DNA from 3 places in the Pseudomonas sp. B392_1p genome. Region 3 is predicted to be linked to each of the others. Evidence: predicted binding sites of a transcription regulator. Region 3 holds the regulator's gene; each other region holds the start of a gene.
The links. Region 3 encodes sigma-54, which starts transcription at its own class of promoters, with help from an activator protein. Its sites were predicted from a motif close to ANTGGCATNNANNTTGCTNT; they were not measured.

Region 1: fliD (flagellar filament capping protein FliD) is a predicted target of sigma-54. The motif match lies at 3,342-3,361, and genes of this name have one in related genera.
Region 2: ACTV8E_RS17680 (flagellar basal body-associated FliL family protein) is a predicted target of sigma-54. The motif match lies at 3,832-3,851, and genes of this name have one in related genera.

Annotation. Positions count from the first base shown of each region.
Region 1 covers NZ_JBQPXM010000001.1:278,183-283,219, reverse strand. The annotation lists gene ACTV8E_RS01345 (flagellar basal body-associated FliL family protein) at 1-123, opposite strand, end outside; gene ACTV8E_RS01340 (flagellar hook-length control protein FliK) at 156-1,220, opposite strand; gene ACTV8E_RS01335 (hypothetical protein) at 1,229-1,540, opposite strand; gene fliS (flagellar export chaperone FliS) at 1,524-1,919, opposite strand; gene fliD (flagellar filament capping protein FliD) at 1,939-3,318, opposite strand; gene ACTV8E_RS01320 (TetR/AcrR family transcriptional regulator) at 3,809-4,486, shown strand; gene aguA (agmatine deiminase) at 4,666-5,037, shown strand, end outside.
Region 2 covers NZ_JBQPXM010000014.1:14,162-19,198, forward strand. The annotation lists gene ACTV8E_RS17655 (bile acid:sodium symporter family protein) at 1-201, shown strand, start outside; gene ACTV8E_RS17660 (SDR family oxidoreductase) at 198-1,130, shown strand; gene ACTV8E_RS17665 (TSUP family transporter) at 1,127-1,861, shown strand; tRNA gene ACTV8E_RS17670 (tRNA-Arg) at 2,070-2,144, opposite strand; gene ACTV8E_RS17675 (flagellar hook-length control protein FliK) at 2,347-3,609, shown strand; gene ACTV8E_RS17680 (flagellar basal body-associated FliL family protein) at 3,900-4,388, shown strand; gene fliM (flagellar motor switch protein FliM) at 4,398-5,037, shown strand, end outside.
Region 3 covers NZ_JBQPXM010000008.1:105,254-110,290, reverse strand. The annotation lists gene lptB (LPS export ABC transporter ATP-binding protein) at 1-288, shown strand, start outside; gene ACTV8E_RS12945 (RNA polymerase factor sigma-54) at 419-1,915, shown strand; gene hpf (ribosome hibernation-promoting factor, HPF/YfiA family) at 2,045-2,353, shown strand; gene ptsN (PTS IIA-like nitrogen regulatory protein PtsN) at 2,363-2,827, shown strand; gene rapZ (RNase adapter RapZ) at 2,829-3,686, shown strand; gene ACTV8E_RS12925 (HPr family phosphocarrier protein) at 3,696-3,968, shown strand; gene pmbA (metalloprotease PmbA) at 4,023-5,037, opposite strand, start outside.

The DNA of each region.
Region 1 (5,037 bases), on a different contig from region 3:
ACCATCGGCCGCGTGCAGATCACCCGTAAACGGGCGCTGAGTCATAAAAAAAGCCGCCAACGCTGTACCCACCACAATGATGTTGAGTACCAGCAGCACGACGATAACGCGGGATGACCTCATACTTTCTCTCTTACGAATTTCTGGAGTGCGCGTCAGACCGTAACCAGCACATCGGAGGTATCACGCTGGCGGGTGTCGTCCCCGCTTGGCTCCAGGACGTTGTCCCGTACCGCGTTCTCCGCGTAGCGCAGTGGCTCCTGGCGTGACTGCTGACCCGACTGACTGTCGGCACCGACCTGGACGTTGACCTGAACAAAATGCTGCGTGAGCAGCTCCTGGCGCAGACGGTCACTGGTTTGCTGCAGCAATCTAAGGGTATCGGCCTGTCCCGCATTGATTTGAATGGTGATGCGGCCCGCCTCTTGACTGACCACGATTTCCAGCTTGCCCAGCTCCGGAGGGTCCAGGCGAATGGTGGCGCGTTGCGCCTTTTGTTGTATCTGCATATCGACGCTGTCACGCAGTGCATGCAGCATCTGCTCGCCACGCTGGGCGTCCGAGCCTTGTAGTTTGAGGGTTCGCTCCGGCAGTGCGCTAACCGCTGCCGGTAGCTGACTGGCCTGACCGGAGAGCACCGCTGACGTCTCGCCCTCGGCCGCTTTGCCAACCGCAAGCGTGCCGGCCATATCCACGGTAATGCCGATAGCATTGCCGGTATTGAGCGGTGCGGCCTCGGCGCGCGCAGCGCCGGCGAGTGTTTCACTGCGCACTTCAACCTGGGCAGGCAAGACGGGAGCCTTGCCGTCGGCGGTATGTGGCTGCGTCAGGCGATCACCCGGCAGCCCTGGCAGGGATTGCGCCGCGCGATCCGCCAACACAGCGCTCTGGCTTGTCGCTGGCTGGGCCTGAACCTGTTGCTGTTGCTGGGCCAGCAGGCTGCCCAGCAGGGCTTCGATCTGCTCGAGGCCAGCTTCACCTTCAGGGGCCACCAAAGTCGGCTCCACTGCGCCAGACTCGACCGGCTCCAGCTCGGCCAGTACATCCACTAATTCAGGCAGAAGCTCAGCGCTGGCACGCAGCTCCGTCGCAAATCCAGGGGCGTTGTTGGCTACATCCTGCGATGCGGTTCCTGCAACTGCGGCGGGTGCGGACTCGGCAGCGGCGGGCAAGATGGCAGAGTTCGCCTGCTGGACAGGTCCGGCCAGATTAATACTCACAGCTGTATTCACCGCAGACTCTCCACCCAGGCATAAGCACTTCGGCCATCTGCGGGTTGTTCGTGACTGTCCAACAGCACCCGCAGGCGCTGACATTCTTCCTGGCAGCGCTGGCGCGCCAGACCGTGCAAGTGCTGAACATCCCGGCACGCGGCCAGCAGTTCGGCGCTGGGCTCGTCACCCTGCTTGCGCAGGCTCAGCAGGATGTCGCGCAGCGAGCGATCAATTTCGCGGATAGCGTCCCAGTCATCGAGATGCAGCACGCGCTCGAGTTGCACCTTGAGATTGTGCAGACGCTGCAGCTCATTGGCGGGCGGCACGCACGCCCTCCCACCCTTCGCGCAACGTGCCGAGTAGGTTTACCACTTCGTCCAGACCTTCCAGCGACAACGTCACGCTGACATCGGCCAGGCGGTAGATGCAGTAGTCGTACAACCGCGCCAGACCGGCAACCAGTTCGCCGCCGTTTTCATAGTCCAGGGAACTGGACAGCCCGTTGAGAATATTGATGCTCTTCTCGATCGAGCGGCCTTTCTCTTGGTAGCGCTTACCTTCGATGTGACCACGGGTGCGAGCCAGCTCGTCGAGCAGACCGTCGAACAGCACCAGCACCAGTTCGTAGGGCGAAGCCGCAGCGGCCTTCGACTCGAGATCGACCATGCGATAACTGTTGTAGCTGTCTTCGTAGTGGTAGGTCATGGGGCCTCAGTCGTTAGGATCATTTCTTTTCGGCGCTGGCGAAGTCGAAGTACAGGCTGGAGGTCTGCTCCAGCGTCGACATGATCTGCATCATGCTGGTGTACTGCTTGAGATAGCGTTGATAGAGATTCTCGTACTGGGTATCGACCCGCTCGTACTCGATATCGGTTCGTTTCATGGAGTCGCTGATGCTGTCCTTGCGCGTTTTCAGGATGCCGTTGACGCTGCTGGTGTAAACCGCCAGGCCGCTTTTGGTATCCAGCAAGGAGTCGAGCAAGCCTTTAGTGGCTCCATCGCCCTTGAAAATGGCATCCAGGGCTTCGGGCTTAGTGGCCAGCATCTTGTCGAAGCGCTCACCATTCAGCTCAAGGCTGCCATCGCGCTTGGCGGTGATACCCAGCGACACCAGCGATTCGCCACCGAAATTCTGGCGAATCAGCTTATCCACCATGCTCTTGATGCCGCGGGTCATACCGTCGGCGGCCAGCGCGCCACGCTCGGATTCTTCCGAACCGCTGGCAGTCAGGCTCTTGATGGTGGACATTAGGCTGTTGTAGGCGTCGACGAACTCCTGAACCTTGGCCTTGGTGGCGCTTGGGTCCTGGGCGATATCGATCGTCAGCGGCTGGTCACCTGCAGCGTGTGCCTTGGTGAAGGTCAGGCTGATGTCATCGATGACGTTGGAGAAGGTATTGCTGGAGTTGCGCAGCTCAATGCCTTCGGCCTCGCTGGCTCCCATATACACAACGGCGTCTTGGGCGGTAGACAACTGCTTGCTGCCCAGAGTGGTCTTTGTTGCGGCCTCGTCCTGCCCTTCGAGCATCAAGGAGATTTTCTGATTCTCGCCAGGATTTTCGCTGGTCAGAACCAGGCTGGTCGTGGTTCCGCTGCGTACAAGCGTGGCATTGACCGCCACTTTACTATCCTTCGCCTTGGCGTTGATGGCGGCGGCCAATTCTCCAAGCGTGGCGTAGTCCGCCGGATTCACCTCGAATGCAGTCGCCTCCGTATTACCGGGCTGGCCGACGGTCAGCTTGCCTGTAGTGGCGAGGTTGCTGTCGTTTAGGCCCTGCAGGGCAACCTGGTCCTTGCTGGCCAGTTGCTTGACGAAAAACTGATAGCTGCCGGCCACCGCCTTGCCGCCCACGGTCGCCGTAGCGTAATCCGAGCTGCTCAGCGTGGCCTTGTTTTGCACCATCGAACTGGCGCTGCCTGTGCCTTTCAGGCCACTGAGCTTGGTTTGAAAGGTGCTCAGGGCGGAACTCAACGTATTGAGCGCCGTCTGCTGAGCCTGGTAGTTCTTTTTGTTGCGATCCAGGCGACTGTAGCTGGTCTGGGTGTCGAATCCCGCCAGCTGGGTGGCCATGTTGTAGGCGTAGTTACTGTCAAAAGTCGTCATGTCTGGTACCCCTTGATGGTTAGGAGGCAATTCCGATGCCAAAACGCCATGCCGTATAAAATTGGCCGTAGCGCCGTTTGCAGCTGAAACTCCGCTTCCGCGCGAAGCACCTAATACCCCGGCGCGCGCCCGATGCGGAAACACCGCTTCCGCATTCCAGCTGGTGGTGGATTTGATAGACACAGGCGACCTAAACGCCGCAGGGCTTAAGCGCCAAGGTTCTGACGCCGTAATAAATGAGGGACCGCAGCCCCTAGAGACAGTGCTCGAGTACAACCTGTAAGGAGGCGCATACCAGAGTTTATCGACCGCAGCACTGGAACCGTGCCCGATACGGCCAGTACAACCCGATCGGCATAGACTCGGCAGCCTGCGAACCCCATCAAGGCGCTCGCGGCTTCTTGCAGCGAAAATACGCACCGTCCCATACGCCGCCAGCGCGCTTGCGCCAGCCACTCGGCCGACTTTCACCCGAACCTGGAGCTCCGGCATGCCGCCATCCGTCAACGCTCGCAAACCCCGCGCCAGCAGTCAGGCGCGCATCGCTGCCATTCACAACGCCGCCCGCGCCCAACTGGCCGATTGCGGCGTGAGCGGATTGACGATCTACGGGGTGGCCGAGCGCGCCCGGATTCCGCCTTCTTCGGTGTACCACTTCTTTCCCAGCGTACCGGCGTTGCTGCAGTCGCTGGCAGGTCAAGTCCATGCCGCCTTTCGCGCCACACTGACCGTGCCGGTTGAGCATGCATCGCTGCAGACTTGGCAGGATTTAGCGCGTCTGGTTGAGCAGCGCATGCTGTGCATCTATGCCGACGACCCCGCCGCCCGCCAACTGATACTGGCCCAGCATGGTCAGGCAGAAGTGACCCAGGCCGACCTGCAGCACGACCTGGAATTGGGCCGGTTGATGCACGCGCTGTTCGACCGGCACTTTGCCCTACCACCGCTGCCCGAGGACCTGGATGTCTTTGCGCTGGCTATGGAGCTGGCCGATCGTGTTTATGCTCGCTCGGTACAACAACACGGCGAAGTCATCCCCCGCTGGCGGGAAGAAGGCGCCCGAGTCTTTGTCGCCTACCTGGGTCTGTACCTACCACCCTGCTTGGTCAAGCGGACTGAACCCCTCGAAAACGGATTCATATCGGCAGTTCTCGAGAACACGCCCTAGGATCTTGCGTTAGCGCGCTTCATTTATCGATTTATATCGGCTATACATCCGCATAAGCCCACCTGGGCCACACTGTTATCGCCGACGGCGAGATCCCATCCGAGTATCTCCCCGGATGGTCTGCTGCCTGCAATAAAGACCTCATCGGTGGGTTAACCCACCCTACGGAAGGAAGACCGATGATCACTCTGACCACCAGCCCTCGCGCCGATGGCTTTCGTATGCCCGCCGAATGGGAAGCACACCACCAGACGTGGATGATCTGGCCCGAGCGCCCCGACAATTGGCGCCTCGGAGGCCAGCCAGCACAGGCCGCGTTCGCAGCCGTGGCACGCGCCATCGCCGAATTCGAGCCGGTCAGTGTGGGCGTGTCTGCCGGCCAGTACGCCAATGCCTGTATGCAGTTGGAGCATGCCAACATCCGCGTTGTAGAACTCAGCAGTGACGATGCCTGGGTACGCGATACTGGGCCAACGTTCGTATGCAATACCCAAGGCGACGTGCGCGGTGTGCATTGGGATTTCAACGCCTGGGGCGGCTTCAACGGCGGT
Region 2 (5,037 bases), on a different contig from region 3:
GGCATTCAAAACTCAGGCCTGGGACTGGTGATTCTCTTCACGTTCTTCCCCGACGCCGGCGGCATGTTGCTGATCACTGCCTTCTGGGGTGTCTGGCACCTGCTCAGCGGGCTGACCCTGTCGCAGTTCTGGGCCCGCCGCCCACTGCCGGCAGACGACCCTGCCGTTCAACAGCCCATCGCCACAGAGCAATACACATGACCCCACGCATCCTCATCACCGGCGCCGCTGGCTATATCGGCCATCAGCTCGGCAACCGCCTGGCTGGTGACCTGCAGGTCATGGGTACCGACCTGCGCAGCCGCGACGATGTCGCTTTTCCAATCCATATACTGGATATCCGTGCCCCCGAGCTGGCTGAGCTGCTGCACGGCGAGCAGATCACCCATGTGGTGCATCTGGCCTCCGTGCTGCAGGCCTCGAAGGATCGCCGCCGCGACTACGATATCGACGTCAACGGTACCCGCAACGTCCTTGAAAGCTGCCTCAAGGCCGGCGTCCGGCACCTGACCATTACCAGTTCCGGCGCCGCCTATGGCTATCATCCGGACAACCCGGCGTGGATTGATGAAACGCACGCCCTGCGAGGCAACCCCGAGTTCGCCTATTCGGATCACAAGCGGCTGGTCGAGGAAATGCTTGCCGAGTACCGCCACCATCATCCCGAGCTGCAGCAGTTGATCTTCCGCCCCGGCACCGTTCTCGGCGCCGACACCCGCAACCAGATCACCGACCTGTTCATGGCGCCGCGCATCCTCTCGCTCAAGGGCAGCGATTCGCCCTTTGTGTTCATCTGGGATCAGGATGTGATCGGCGCCATGGAAATGGGGTTGCGCCAAGGCAAGACCGGCACCTACAACATGGCCGGCGACGGCGCCCTGAGCATGCGGGAAATCGCCGCCCGGTTGAACAAACCGCTGCGGACGCTCCCGGTCTGGCTGGTGAAGATCGCCCTGCAACTGGCTCAATGGCGCGGCAAACCCACCAGCCCGGCGCAGGTGAAGTTTCTGCAATACAGGCCGGTATTGAGCAACCGACGGCTGAAGGAAGAGTTCGGCTACCCGCTGCGCAAGACCTCGGCGGAAACGTTCGAGTATTACGCGCAGCGCAGCGGAGCACGCAAGGCATGATCGATCCTTGGCTGTGGATTGCCCTGTTCGTACTCATTGCCTACACCATCGAAGCCATCACCGGATTCGGCAGTCTGGTCATCGCCCTGTCGCTGGGCGCGCTGTTATTGCCGCTCCCGGAACTGCTCCCGGTGCTCGTACCGCTTAATGTGCTGATGAGCGGGTTTCTGGCCTGGCGCAACCGCCAGCACATCGACCGAGCGCTGTTACTCAAGGTCATCCTGCCGCTGATGCTCGGCGGCACCCTGATCGGTTTCATGCTGCATAACTGGCTCGCCGCCGACCTGCTGAAACTGCTGCTCGGCTTGATGATCATCTGGTTCGCCGCCCGGGAACTGTGGCGCATCCAGCGCGGCACCACCGTACCGCCGCATCCCAACTGGTTCGGCCGCCTGCTGACCCTGGGCGCCGGCATCACCCACGGCCTGTTCGCCTCCGGCGGCCCACTGCTGGTCTATGCCATGGCCGGCACCCCGCTGGATAAGCGTCAATTACGGGCCACCCTGCTGTGCGTCTGGTTCTCGCTCAACACCAGCCTCAGCCTACTGCTGCTGCTCGAAGGCCGGTTGATTGCGGAACTGCCACGCCTATTGTCGTTCACGCCGCTACTGCTGGCCGGCGTAATAGCCGGCGACTATTTGCATCAGCGGATCAACGAGCAGCGCTTTCGGCAGATGGTCTACACCTTGCTGACCGCAACGGGCCTGTTGTTGGTGTTCCAGACAGTCTGAGGATTGGCTGCGCGGCATTGCGCATCGGACAGGGGGCGACTTTCCGTGCCATGGGGGGTACGACCTCATTTGTCGAACCGAGCGAAATACCCCTAAACGCACCCCTAGAATTTTTGGAAGCGACTGGAATGCCGAAACTCAAAAAATCGCTTTTTTGCTTGAAAGCAGCGATTTAGAGCGGTTGAGTGGAAGTCAGCGGAAGAGCTGATGGCGTCCCCTGCTGGAATCGAACCAGCATCTAGCCCTTAGGAGGGGCTTATTCTATCCGTTGAACTAAGGGGACAGACGCGTTGCTGCCGGCAGTGCGGCGGCGGGTCGGCATGTTAACGAGCGACGCTGGATTTGTCATGTCGAACCTGCGGGGAAACACCTTCCTTTTTGCGCAGCGACACAGGGTGTTCTCGGCAAGCCCGACGCAGGCTTTCCCGAGTTGGCCCACCCCTTGCTACTCCCCCTGCAAGTTTGAATTATTTGTGGAGTGCACCATGGCCCTTGGCGCTGAACTTTTTCTGCAAGGCAGCCCGTCGGCGCGCGCGGCGATAGGTACGGGCAAGTCGCCAGATAGCGGCGCCGCAGCTGGTAAGGCCGAGAACGGCAGCTTTGCCGAGCTGTATGCCCGCGAGCGCGATACCACCCCGGCCCCTGCCGCAGCCAAACCGGCCGAAACAGCCGAAACGGCTCAGGACGCTACGGACAAAGCCGTCCGCGAGCAGCAGTTGCTTGCCGATACCGGCAAGGAGTTGCCGACCGAGCTGCCACCAGAGGATGTGCAGTTGGAATCGCTGATGCTGTTCGAGCGCGACCCCGAGGCACCGGTCGATCCGACAACCGCTGAAGCGGTCACTGCGGCAACAGACGAAGCAGCGCAGGCTGTGCAGAACCGTCTTGTCGCCGACGCTGACGCCGAGGCCCTTGCCGCGGCTGAACAAGCAGCCGCAGAAGCGCAGCCTGACGAACTGGTTGCCGTAGCAGCGGCCATAGCCCCGACCGTGCAAACCGCGGCTTTACCTGCCCCATCGTCCGCTAACGGTCGGGCGAGCTCCGCGCAAACGACCATTGCGGAACAACGCGCCGCAACAAGCCGCCTCGCCTCTTCTGAACCGACACTGGCCGAAAGCAGCACGGAGTTGCCGGACAGCGAGCTGCGCCTTGGGCAGTTCTCGCGGGAGCTGGACACCAGCACTGTCGGCCGCGCCGCATCTGCCGCCGCCAGTGAGCTGCGTGGCGAAACAGCCCCCAGCAGTGTCAACCCTTTGACACAGGCGGTTAGCCAGGCGAACACCGCAACCGCAGCACGTGAGGCCGCCGCCGTTCCGCAGCAACCGCTGTCGATGAGCCAGAACGGCTGGAGCGAAGCGGTGGTGGAGCGGGTGATGTGGCTGTCCAGCCAGAACCTCAAGTCCGCCGAAATCCAGCTGGACCCCGCCGAACTGGGCCGCCTGGAGGTGCGCATCAGCCTTAATCAGGAACAGACCCAGGTGAGCTTCGCCAGCCCACATGCCGGCGTGCGTGACGCGCTGGAAGGCCAATTGCAGCGCCTGCGTGACATGTTCAACCAGCAGGGCATGAACCTGGTGGATGTCAACGTCTCCGACCAATCCCTGGCCCGCGATGATCGGCAAACCGACGAGCGAAGTGGCAGCCGAGGCATTGCCGCAGGAGGTGAAGAACATGCGGACGTGGATGACCTGACGGTCGCCACCACCGCACTGAACTCGGGACGCGGGCTGATTGATTTCTACGCCTAAGACTCCATCGAAGGTCATTCGTTTTAGCGAAAGCTGCCTTGCGAACGGCCTCGTGACAGGGTGTGGAAACGGATCTACCCAGTCATCCGGGCAGCCCGCCGGACACGCAACCGGCGGGCAACTCGTTCAGCTCTGACTGATCCAGCCTGCCCATACGGCGAGTGACGCCACACCCCCAATGGCACGGTATCTACCGCGACAAACCGTGAACAACATCAAAAAACTGGCATAAGACTTGCTCCCTCGCTGGCTTGGATGGTGTGAGCACCGGTCGGTGACGGATATTTGGCATGACTAAGAAAACTGGACCTCGTGGCTCGCAAACGAACAAGCTGCCGCTGATTATTTTCGGTGCGCTGGCGCTGCTGCTAGCAATAGCTGTCTCGGTTGGGGTGACGTGGTATGTGGTGACCAGCAAGATCGGCGGCCCAACCGAAGAGGCGGCGCGCCTGATCGACAAAGGCTCGATCTACGAGGAGCTGAAGGATCCTTTCGTGGCGAATTTCAATCGCCAAGGCCGCCAGCGTTATCTGCAGGCCAGCGTGGCGCTGATGGGCCGCGACCGCGACGGGATGGCCGCGCTCAAAGAGCATCTGCCGGTGCTGCGCAACCAACTGGTCATGCTCTTCTCTTCCCAGGACTTCGATGCCTTGCTGACGGCCTCCGGCAAAGAGACCCTGCGCCAACTGGCCACTCTGCACGTCCAGGATCTGGCTCGCCAGCATCTTGGCAAGCCGGTCATCGAGCAGGTGTTGTTCACTAATTTCGTATTGCAGTAGGACGTTTAGATGGCTACTGACCTGCTGTCACAAGATGAAATCGACGCCCTGTTGCATGGCGTCGACGATGGTCTCGTCGATACCGAAGACCTGGCCACCAAGGGGAGCGTCAAGAGCTACGACCTGACCAGCCAGGACCGTATCGTCCGTGGACGCATGCCGACCCTGGAAATGGTCAACGAGCGTTTTGCCCGCTACACCCGAGTCAGCATGTTCAACCTGTTGCGCCGCTCCGCGGATGTCGCGGTGGGCGGCGTACAGGTGATGAAGTTCGGCGAGTACGTACATTCCCTGTACGTACCGACCAGCCTCAACCTGGTGAAGATGAAGCCGCTGCGCGGCATCGCGCTGTTCATCCTCGACTCGCGCTTGGTGTTCAAGCTGGTGGATAACTTCTTCGGCGGCGATGGGCGTCACGCCAAGATCGAGGGCCGCGAATTCACCCCCACTGAACTGCGGGTGGTGCGCATGGTGCTGGATCAGGCGTTCATCGACTTGAAGGAAGCCTGGCACGCCCTGCTGGACGTGGATTTCGAGTACCTCAACTCGGAGGTCAACCCGGCCATCGCCAACATCGTCAGCCCCAGCGAAGTGGTGGTGGTGTCCACGTTCCACATCGAACTGGACGGCGGCGGCGGCGACCTGCATG
Region 3 (5,037 bases):
GAAATTGCCCGCGCGCTGGCCACAGCGCCCAAGTTCATCCTTCTCGACGAGCCGTTTGCCGGCGTCGACCCGATCTCGGTGGGCGATATCAAGCAAATTATTCACCATCTCAAGGCCAAGGGAATCGGCGTATTGATCACCGATCACAACGTTCGCGAAACGCTGGACATTTGCGAAACCGCCTATATCGTCAGCGACGGTCGCCTGATCGCCGAGGGCGATGCGCAAAGCATCCTGGCCAACCAGTTGGTTAAGGAAGTCTATCTGGGCCACGAATTCCGACTCTGATTGATGCCGTGCTCAGTCCGTAATATCAGATACTGGAATTCCCAAGAAATATCAGGCATATAATTTGCTTCCATGGCGCTGCGGCGCCCGCTAGTGGATGGCGCTTAGACGCCGGCAATCAAGGTCTGCCATGAAACCATCGCTCGTTCTCAAGATGGGCCAGCAGCTGACGATGACCCCGCAGCTGCAACAGGCCATACGACTTCTGCAACTGTCTACTCTGGATCTCCAGCAGGAAATCCAGGAAGCCCTGGAATCTAATCCGATGCTCGAACGTCAGGAGGAGGGGGAGGATTTTGACAACGCCGACCCGCTGGCCGACGGCGACGAACTGCCCAACCCTGGCAGCCAGGAAATAGCCCTTCAGGAAAGCAGCATTCCCACGGTTGAAAACCTTGATGACGGTGGCGAGTGGAATGAACGGATTCCCAACGAGCTGCCTGTGGATACCGCCTGGGAAGACGTCTACCAGACCAGCGCCAGCAGCCTGCCGAGTAATGATGACGAAGAGTGGGACTTCACCTCGCGCACCGCGCCAGGCGAAAGCCTGCAAACGCACCTGCTCTGGCAGCTCAACCTGGCGCCCATGTCCAATACCGACCGGTTGATCGCCGAAACCTTGATCGACTGCATCAACGACCAGGGGTATCTGGAGGAATCCCTGGAGGAAGTGCTCGCCGCCTTCGACCCGGAGCTGGACATCGAGCTCGATGAAATCGAAACCGTTCTGCGTCGTCTGCAACACTTCGAGCCCGCCGGTGTGGCCGCGCGCGACCTGCGCGAATGCCTGCTGCTGCAACTGCGCCAATTGCCGAACAGCACTCCCTGGCTTGTCGAAGCCCAGCGCCTGGTCGGCGATCACCTCGAGCTGCTGGGTAGCCGCGACTATGCCCTGCTGATGCGCCGCCTCAAGCTCAAGGAGGATGAGCTACGCCAGGTAGTTGAATTGATCCAGAGCCTCAACCCGCGTCCCGGCTCGCAAATCGAAGCCAGCGAACCGGAATACATCGTGCCGGACGTGATCGTGCGCAAGCACAACGATCGCTGGCTGGTGGAGCTGAATCAGGAATCCGTGCCGCGTCTGCGCGTCAACCCGCAATACGCAGGCTTCGTGCGGCGCGCCGATACCAGTACGGACAACACCTTCATGCGCAACCAATTGCAGGAAGCGCGCTGGTTCATCAAGAGCCTGCAAAGCCGCAATGAAACCTTGATGAAAGTGGCCACGCAGATCGTCGAGCATCAGCGCGGCTTTCTCGAATACGGCGACGAAGCGATGAAGCCCCTGGTCCTGCATGACATTGCCGAAGCGGTGGGCATGCATGAGTCGACCATCTCGCGGGTCACCACACAAAAATTCATGCACACCCCGCGTGGTATTTACGAACTGAAATACTTCTTTTCCAGCCACGTGAGCACCGCCGAAGGCGGAGAATGTTCATCCACCGCGATCCGCGCCATCATCAAAAAGCTGGTCGCGGCGGAAAACGCCAAAAAGCCATTGAGTGACAGCAAGATCGCTGGTCTACTGGAAGCACAAGGTATTCAAGTCGCCCGGCGCACGGTAGCCAAGTACCGCGAATCCATGGGGATCGCACCGTCCAGTGAACGCAAGCGACTGATGTAGCAAGCTCTTGGGGGACAGGCTGGTGCAGGACCGACAACCGTCCATGTCTGCGCAAGTCGCCCAAGCCACAGTGTTCCGGCTGCAGGCCCTTGGTCTGCGCCATCCACGCGGCAAGAAGGAGAATACGGTATGCAAGTCAACATCAGTGGACACCAACTGGTAGTGACCGACGCCCTGCGCGATTATATCGACGACAAATTCACCCGACTGGAGCGCCACTTCGACCGTATCACCAACGTACAGGTGATACTGCAAGTGGAAAAACTGAAGCAAAAAATCGACGCCACACTGCATGTTGCCGGTGGCGAAATCGTGGGCACTGCCGAACACGATGATATGTACGCAGCCATCGACCTCTTGGTCGACAAGCTGGATCGCCAATTAATCAAATACAAGGAAAAGCAGCTCGAACGCGAGCAGGGCGCAACCGTCCGCTGATTCCACACCATGATCCGACTTGAAGATATCCTGACCCCCGGCCGTTCCTTGGTGAACGTGCCGGGAGGCAGTAAAAAACGCGTCCTGGAACAGATCGCCCACTTGCTCGACCGGGAACAGCCCGAGCTCGATGCCGGCACGATCTTTGAAGCCTTGATCGCCCGCGAAAAACTCGGCTCCACCGGTTTTGGCAATGGCATCGCCATTCCCCATTGCCGCATGGCCGGCTGCACTGCACCCATCAGCGCGCTACTACGCCTGGATGCTGCGGTGGATTTCGACGCCATCGATGCCGTTCCGGTGGATCTGCTGTTCGTGCTGCTGGTACCGCAATCGGCCACCGATGCGCACCTGGAGCTTCTGCGCCAGATCGCCCACATGCTGGATCGCGACGATGTGCGTGCCCGCTTGCGTCAAGCCGAGACTAACCAAGCCCTGTACCAGGTTGTGCTGGACGTTCAGAACGGGAACTGAAATGCGCCTGATCATCGTCAGCGGTCGCTCCGGCTCGGGCAAGAGCACAGCGCTAAACGTCCTTGAGGACAACGGTTTTTATTGCATCGACAATCTGCCCGCAGGTCTGCTACCTGAGCTGGCCCAAAGTGCGCTGATCCACACCGAATTGCAGCACCCGCAAGTGGCCGTATCCATCGATGCCCGCAATTTGCCCAGCCACCTGCAACGCTTCCCTGATCTGCTGGAGGAAGTCCGCTCGCGGCACATCCTCTGTGATGTTCTGTACCTGGATGCTGACGAGGAAACACTGCTCAAACGCTTCTCGGAAACTCGCCGCCGCCATCCGCTCACCAACGATACCCGCTCGCTGGCCGAGGCCATACGTGACGAAAGCCAACTGCTCGGCCCGATCAGCGACCTGGCCGATCTGAAAATCGACACCACCCACCTGAATCTTTATCAGCTGCGCGACAGCCTTCAACTGCGCCTGCTGGACAAACCCGAGCCGGGTACCGCATTTCTGATCGAATCCTTCGGCTTCAAGCGCGGCATGCCCGTCGATGCCGACCTGGTGTTCGACGTGCGCTGCCTGCCCAACCCGTATTGGCGGCCTGATCTGCGTGACTTCTCCGGCCGAGATCAGCCCGTCATCGAATTCCTCGACGCACAGAGCGATGTCGAAGAGATGTATCAGGATATCCGCGGCTACCTGCAAAAATGGTTGCCACGCTTTGCCGCCAGCAACCGTGCCTATGTCACGATCGCCATCGGCTGCACGGGCGGCCATCACCGCTCCGTCTATCTGGCTGAACGACTCGGTGCCACGCTCAAGACGCAATTGAAGAACGTCCAGGTTCGCCACCGCGATCTGCCATAGGGACCTGCAATGCCTTGCCGCGATATCACCATCGTCAACAAACTGGGCTTGCACGCCCGCGCCGCTGCCAAATTTGTAGGCACTGCCGGGCGTTATCCCTGTCAGGTGCGCGTTGGCCACGCTCCAGATAGCCTGGTCGATGGCAAGAGCATCATGGCGGTCATGATGCTTGCCGCCGGCAAGGGTACGCCTTTGCACCTGCATACCGAAGGCGAACAGGATGACGAAGCCCTCGACGCGCTGAGCGACTTGATCAACGATTGCTTTGGCGAAGGGGAATAAACAGCAGGGAGGTCACCTTAGATTCTCCCTGCTGCACCGGCGCGGCTTGAGCGCTTAGCTCCCAGCCACCGTCATTTTTTCAATCAGCACCGACCCGGTCCGGATAGTGCTGCGGGTCTCCAGGTCGCTGCCCACCGCGACGATCTGCCGGAACATATCGCGCAGGTTGCCGGCGATAGTTACCTCCTGCACCGGGAACTGAATTTCACCGTTCTCGACCCAGTAGCCCCCCGCACCGCGTGAATAGTCGCCGGTGACCAGATTCAACCCTTGCCCCATCAACTCGGTTACCAGCAGTCCACGACCCATGCGCTTGATCAGTGCAGCCTGATCATCTTCACCATGCGTAACGAAAAGATTGTGCACACCACCGGCATTGGCCGTGCTTGGCATGCCCAGCTTGCGTCCGGAATAGGTGCCCAGCACATAGGACACCAGCTCGCCATTGAGTACGAAGGGTTTTGCATAAGTGGCCAGGCCATCGCTATCGAAGCTCGCGCTACCCAGGCCGCGGGCCAGCAACGGCTGTTCATCGAGACTCAGCCACTCAGGGAACAGACGCTGACCGAGTGCACCTTCGAGAAAGGACGCCTTGCGATACAGGTTGCCTCCGGAAATCGCCGCGAGGAAATGACTGAACAATCCAGTCGCCAGTTCGGCTGCAAACAGCACCGGGACCTCGCACGTAGGTACCGGACGGGCGCCCAGTCGGCTGACAGCACGCTCGGCGGCGCGCTGGCCGATAAATACGCCGTCTTTCAAATCTTCGCCACGGCGACTGACGTCATACCAATAATCGCGCTGCATCTGGCCGTCTGCCTCAGCAATCATCACGCAGCTGAGGCTGTGCCGCGTATTGGCGTAGCCGCCTATGAAACCATGGCTGTTGCCATACACCCGGCAGCTTTGATGGCTGTTAAGGCTGGCGCCATCGGCATTGCGAATGCGCGAATCCCTGGCAAACGCCGCCGCTTCGCAACGCAGCGCCAGTTCCACCGCCTGATCCGGCTCGATAGCCCACGGATGATACAAGTCCAAATCTGGCAGCTCACGGGCCATCAGTGCTGCA